DNA from 2 places in the Mesorhizobium sp. B2-8-1 genome. Region 2 is predicted to be linked to the other one. Evidence: predicted binding sites of a transcription regulator. Region 2 holds the regulator's gene; the other holds the start of a gene.
The links. Region 2 encodes PhoB, which activates phosphate uptake and scavenging genes when phosphate is short. Its sites were predicted from a motif close to TGTCATNNANCTGTCAT; they were not measured.
Positions count from the first base shown of each region.

Region 1 (3,478 bases), on a different contig from region 2:
CCTTGCCCGCACCATGCCAATGTCAAATTCGCCGCATGCCATGAATGGCAATGCTTTGGGGGAGATGTCCTGGTGCGTCGTGCGCTCGACGATCTTTCTGGCATTGGGGCCGGTGACCAGAAAGCCCGACATCGCATCTGAAATATCGGTGACGCAAACGCCTTCAGCCATATGCGCTTCGAACCAGCGCATGTGGAATTCGCGCAGATAGTAGGAGCCCATCAGCCAGTAGTCGCCATTGCCCCAGTTGAAGACGGTGAGATCGCCCTTCAGCCGCCCGTCCGGCCCGAGCATCGGCGCCAGCCTCGCCTGTCCCGCCTTCGGCAGCCTGCAGGCCAGCAGCCTGTCGAGCCAGGCCTCCGCGCCCGGTCCCGTGATCGCGTAGCGCGCATAGGCCGAGATATCGATGAGGCCGGCGGCGCGCCGGACTTGCAGCGCCTCGTCACCGACGATGTCGAAGGCGTTGGAACGCCTGAGCGTCGTCTCCTCGCGGAATCCCATCGGCGCGAAATAGGCGGGGATTTCCAGCCCCCAGGAGGCCGTCCATTCGCAGCCCGCCGCACTCATGCCGTCATAGGCGCCGGGGCGTTTCAGCGGCCGGCCCGCAGGCAGCCGTTCGTTGGGAAAGGTCATGACGAAACGACGAGAATAAAACTGTCGCGTCGTCTGCCTGAGATATTCCCGGTTTGCGGCGAAGGCGCCGTAGCGGGCGATGTCCATGCCGAAAATGTCGGCCTGCGGCTCGCCGTAAATCATCCACTCGGCCAGCGACTTGCCGACGCCGCCGCCCTGGCTGAAGCCGGCCATGACGCCGCAGGCGACCCAGTAATTCTTCAGGCCGCGGACCGGCCCGACGATCGGATTGCCGTCCGGGGTGAAGGTGAAGGCGCCGTTGACCCATTTGCGGATGCCTGCCGTCGCCAGGCAAGGGAAGCGCTCATGCGCCTTGGCAAGTTCCGGGCCGATGCGGTCGATGTCTTCGGGGATGAGCTCGATGCCGTAATCCCACGGCGCGCCGTCCATGTTCCAGTGCTTCGGGTTCTGCTCGTAGACGCCGAGCAGCACGCCCTTGCGCTCCTGCCGCAGATAGGAAAAGCCGTCGAGATCGACGGCCAGGCCGATCTCCTTGTCGAGGGCAGCGACTTCCGGAATGTCCTCGGTGACGAAATAATGGTGCTCCATCGGCGTCACCGGCAGTTCAACCCCGGCCATGCGGCCGAGTTGCTTGGCCCACAACCCGCCGGCATTCACGACATGCTCGGCGGTGATGGTGCGTTGCTCTGTGACGACATCCCAATGGCCGTCGGCGCGCGCCTTCAGCTCGACCACGCGGTTGCGCAGGATCACGTCGGCGCCGCGCTTCTTGGCGGCACCGACATACGCATGCGTCGTGCCGTAAGGGTCGAGATGGCCCTCGTTGGAATCGTAGAGGCCGCCAAGCACGCCGGTGACGTCGACGATCGGGCAGATCGCCTTGATCTCGTCAGGCGTCACCAGCCGGGCGGTCTCGATGCCGACCGACTGGAATACCGCCCAGGCCGATTTCAGCCACTCCCAGCGCGCCGGATCGCTGGCGATGTTGACGCCGCCGGTCATGTGCAGGCCGACGTCCTGGCCGGATTCGGCCTCGATCTCGCGGTAAAGGTTGATGGTGTAATCCTGCAGCGCGGCGACATTGGGGTCGGCATTGAGCGCGTGGAACCCCGCCGCCGCATGCCAAGTCGACCCCGCCGTCAGTTCGGCGCGCTCGATCAGCGCCACATCCGACCAGCCGAACCGCGCCAGGTGATAGAGCACCGAAGCGCCCACCACTCCTCCCCCGATGACGACTGCGCGGTAGTGAGACTTCAAGGCTTCCCTCCCCGGACTGTCCGAAACCGGAACCGTATACGTACTGTACATAAGTGTCTAGTACTGCGAACAGCTCCTGGACGCTGTCGAACCTGTGTTGGAACGATCGATTTTCCGGCGCGGCCGCACTTCCCCAGCAGCGTCGCGGCGGGCCGACGCGAATGCGTCACCAACTGTCATGCAAGCATCATGTTCGCGCCTTAGACCGCTTGCCGAGGGCACAAGCGGCCCTCCAGGGCGGCAGCCTCGCCGCCGCCAGGCAACCTCAGAATTCCGCCGTCCCGGCGCTTTGTCATCAAGGGGATATCCATGACGCATCTACGCTCATTCTCGTTGCGGCTGCTGGTCGCCGCGCTGGCGGCCTCGGCCGTTTCGCTGCCCGCCTTCGCCGACAGCTCGGCCAGCGTCGGCGGCGCCAGTTTCGTCAACAAGGGGCTGGCGGGGGTTGGCCGTATCCCGGCCGGCCAGCGCGACAGGTTCGGCGAGACCTTCGGCTCCGGCTCCGGCATGTCGATCGACACCGCGGGCTGGACGCATGATGCCGGCACCTACAGAGGCCCGCTGTGGCTGCTGCCCGACCGCGGTTATAACGTCGTCGGTACCACCGACTACCGGCCGCGCCTCAACACGATCAACATCGAGTTCGCCCCGGTGGCACCAGGTGCCGCGCCCGCGGCCGGCCAGGAGCAGACCGGCGTCAAGGTGACGCTCGCCGACACCATGCTCCTGACCGACGACAAGGGTGCCGACGTCACCGGTCTCGACCCGCTGAACGGCGTGCGTCCCGCCGCCGGCGACATGCCTGTCCTGCCCCAGGCCGACAATGGCAAGCTCGCGCTCGACAACGAGGCGATCGTGCGGCTGCCCGACGGCACCATGCTCGTTTCCGACGAATACGGTCCCGACATCTACCGCTTCTCCGCCGACGGCCGTCTGATGTCGGCGACCCAGCCTCCGGCCGCGCTCGTGCCGATGCGCCACGGCACGGCCAATTTTGCTTCCGACAATCCGGGCCCAGGTGCTGCCGAACCCGACCCAAACGATCCCGAAACCGGCCGCCAGAACAATCAGGGCCTCGAAGGCATGGCAATGACGCCGGACGGCAAATTCGTAATCGCGGTCTTGCAGTCGGCGACCCGGCAGGACGGCGGCGATTCGGCCTCGACGCGCCAGAACACCAGGGCGCTGATCTATGACGCCTCCGATCTTGCCCATCTCAAGCTGGCACATGAATATGTCGTGCCGCTGCCGGTGTTCAAGGACGCCAAGGGCAAGACCAAGGTGGCTGCGCAAAGCGAGATCGTGGCGCTGTCGGACACGGCTTTCCTGATGCTGGCGCGCGACAGCGGCAATGGCCAGGGCCTGAAGGGCGAAGAGTCGCTGTATCGCAAGATCGACATTGTCGACCTTTCCGGCGCGACCGACATCGCCGGCGGTCCCTTCGATGCCGCCGACAAGCCGGTGGCGCCCAAGGGCGTGCTCGATCCGTCGGTCACGCCGGCAAGGCTGATGCCGTTCATCGACATCAACGACAAGGCCGAGCTTGCCCGCTTCGGGCTGCACAATGGCGCGCCCAACGACAAGGACAACCTCTCGGAAAAGTGGGAAGCGATGTCGCTGGCGAGCG
Region 1 is NZ_VFTX01000006.1:119,304-122,781, reverse strand. It holds gene FJ428_RS17310 (FAD-dependent oxidoreductase) at 1-1,851, opposite strand, end outside; gene FJ428_RS17305 (esterase-like activity of phytase family protein) at 2,161-3,478, shown strand, end outside.
Region 1: the regulator PhoB is predicted to act here: its motif matches at 2,026-2,042, upstream of FJ428_RS17305 (esterase-like activity of phytase family protein).

Region 2 (3,478 bases):
TGCCGCGACCACCGGGCTCAGCCATTCCACCATATCGGCGATCTCCTCCGACCTGATTGGCGAAGGCATCCTGGCGCAGAGCAAGCCGAGCGAGGCCGGTGCTCTGAAACGCGGCCGGCCGCAGGTCGGCCTCGGCCTCAACCCTGAAGCCGCGGCGGTGATGACCGTGGTGCTGTCGCTGAATTTTCTCTCCGTCGCCGTCATCGACTATGCCGGCCAGGTGATATCTGAAGAGCAGCGCCGGCTGGACACGCTCACCCTGTCGCGCGAGGCGCTGATCGGCGAATGCGTGGCCATCGTCAGGCGGCGGTTCGAGGATCCCGACCTCGACGTCGGCAGCATCGCCCGCATCGCGCTGGCGATCCAGGGCATCACCGACACGGATGCGCGCGCCATGCTGTGGTCGCCGATCACGCCGCAGACCGACATCGCCTTCGCCGACATACTGGAGACCGAGTTCGGCATTCCAGCCACCATGGAGAACGATTGCAACATGATGGCGGTGGCGCTGCGCTGGCGCGATCCCCAGCGCTACCGCGACGACTTCATCGCCATCCTTTTGTCGCACGGCATCGGCATGGGCTTGGTGCTGAAGGGTGAACTGTTCACCGGCACCCATTCATCCGGAGGCGAGTTCGGCCACATGATCCATCGCCCCGGCGGGGCGCTCTGCCGCTGCGGGCGGCGCGGCTGCGTCGAGGCCTATGCCGGCAACTATGCCATCTGGCGCAACGCGAGGCAGCTTGGCGAGGACACCGAGCCCGTCGACGTCAGCGACGCCGACATGCGCACCCTGGCGGCCTCGGCGCGCGAAAAGGACGGGCCGGAGCGCGAAGCCTACCGCAAGGCCGGCGAGGCGCTGGGTTACGGCCTTGGCAGCCTGTTCGCGCTGATCGATCCGGCGCCGGTCGCCATGGTCGGCGTCAGCGCCGCCGCCTTCGACCTGATCGAGCCGGCTCTGCGCGAGGCCATTGCCCAGACCGCCGGCGGCCAGCACTCGAAATCGATTTCCTTCGACACCGAGCCGAACGAACTGCCACTGATCCGCGAGGGCTGCGCCATGCGCGCGCTGACCTTCGTCGACCAGGAGATTTTCGCGCCGGGGGCACAGGCGAAATCAGGCGTGGGCGAGAACGTTGCGTGACATATCCCTAGTCTTCGCGAATCGCATACCCCGCGCCCCGAATGGTGCGGATCACGTCAGGCATGCGGCCATTGTTGACCGCCTTGCGCAGCCGGCCGACATGCACGTCCACGGTGCGCTCGTCGATATAGATCGTTTCGCCCCAGACATTGTCGAGCAGTTGGCTGCGCGAGAACACGCGGCCGGGATGTCGCATCATGAATTCGAGCAGGCGGAACTCGGTCGGCCCGAGCCGGATCTCGCTTTTCTTGCGGTAGACCCGGTGCGATTCACGGTCGAGCACGATGTCGCCGACCTTGAGCACGCTGGACAGAACTTCGGGCTTGGCGCGGCGCAGCAGCGCCTTGACGCGTGCCATGAATTCCGGCGTTGAGAACGGCTTGACCAGATAGTCGTCGGCGCCGGTGGAGAGACCGCGCACCCGGTCGCTTTCCTCGCCGCGCGCCGTCAGCATGATGATCGGCAGCCGCTCGGTCTCGGGCCGCATCCGGAGACGGCGGCAGAGCTCGATGCCGGACACCGCCGGCACCATCCAGTCGAGCACAAGAAGGTCAGGGACATTCTCCTGCAAGCGGATCTCGGCTTCGTCGCCGCGCGTCACCACCTCTACCTGATAACCCTCCGATTCCAGATTGTAACGGAGCAGCACACCCAGCGGCTCCTCGTCCTCCACCACCATGATGCATGGCGCGATCATCGACTGGTCACCCCTGCCGTCAAGCCGCTGGCGCCGACATCGCCGTCTCGTCCTGCTTCGGGCGATTGGCGGGCAATTGCGTGCCGGTCAGCACATAATAGGCATTTTCGGCAATGTTGGTCACGTGATCGCCGATGCGCTCGAGATTCTTGGCGCAGAACAAAAGATGCGTGCAGGCGGTGATGTTGCGCGGATCCTCCATCATGTAGGTCAGCAGCTCGCGGAAGACCGACGTGTATTTGACGTCGATGCGTTCATCGTCGGCGCGCAGCTTCGCAAGTGCCGCGGCATCGCGCGCCGCATACTCCTCGATCACGCCTTGCACCTGGATCAGCACAAGCTGCGCCATGGCGTCGATGGAGTGCGACAGGTCGCGCGGCGTGGCGGCAAGGCCGACGGTGCCGACGCGCTTGGCGATGTTCTTGGCGAGATCGCCGATGCGTTCGAGATCGCCCGCCATGCGGATCGAGCCGACGACATGGCGCAGATCGTCCGCCATGGGCTGCCGCTTGGCGATCAGGGTGATGGCGCGGTCGTCGAGTTCGCGCTGGCGCGCGTCCATGATGGCGTCGTCGGAGACGACGCGCTGGGCGAGCGCGTTGTCGGAATTCAGGAGCGCCTTGGTCGCGCCGCCGACCATCGATGAGGCGAGATCGCCCATGTCGCGGATCAGCCTGCTGATCTGTCCGAGATCTTCGTCAAAGGCTGCGACTGTGTGTTCGGCCATGATCTTGGTCCTCGTATGCCTGGGATCAGCCGAAGCGGCCGGTGATATAGTCCTGCGTGCGCTTCTCGCGGGGCGACGTGAAGATCTTCTCGGTGCGGTCGAACTCGACCAGCTCGCCCAGATACATGAAGGCGGTCTGCTTCGACACGCGCGCCGCCTGCTGCATGTTGTGGGTGACGATGACGATCGTATAATCGGCCTGCAACTCGTCGATCAGCTCCTCGATCTTGGCGGTCGACAGCGGATCGAGCGCCGAGGCAGGCTCGTCGAGCAGGATGACCTCCGGCTTCACCGCCACCGTGCGGGCGATGCAGAGGCGCTGCTGCTGGCCGCCCGAAAGGCTGAGGCCGCTGGCGTTGAGCTTGTCCTTGACCTCGCTCCACAGTGCCGCGCGCTTCAGCGCCTGCTCGACACGGCCGTCCATCTCCGCCTTGCTGAGCTTCTCATAGAGCCTGACGCCGAAGGCGATGTTCTCGTAGATCGACATCGGGAACGGCGTCGGCTTCTGGAACACCATGCCGATCTTGGTCCTGAGCAGGTTGAGGTCCTGCGAGCGGTCGAGGATATTCTGGCCGTCGAGCAGCACCTGGCCCTCGGCGCTCTGCCTCGGGTAGAGCTCGTAGATGCGGTTGAAGACGCGCAGCAGCGTCGACTTCCCGCAGCCCGAAGGCCCGATGAAGGCGGTGACGCTGCGCTCGGGCAGCGACAGGCTGATATCCTTCAGCGCCTTCGACTGGCCATAGTAGAAATTGAGGTTCTTGACCTCGATCTTGGCTTTCTCGACCGCGACTTCGGGCGTGTTCAACTCGGTGGACAACATCGGTTTCATCTGTCCTCTCTGCGTCCGGTAAGGCTGCGGGCGAAGATGCTCAGCCCGAGAACCGTAAGGGTGATTATGAGTGCGCCGGTC
Region 2 is NZ_VFTX01000015.1:30,928-34,405, reverse strand. It holds gene FJ428_RS28675 (ROK family protein) at 1-1,144, shown strand, start outside; gene phoB (phosphate regulon transcriptional regulator PhoB) at 1,152-1,841, opposite strand; gene phoU (phosphate signaling complex protein PhoU) at 1,861-2,568, opposite strand; gene pstB (phosphate ABC transporter ATP-binding protein PstB) at 2,594-3,397, opposite strand; gene pstA (phosphate ABC transporter permease PstA) at 3,394-3,478, opposite strand, start outside.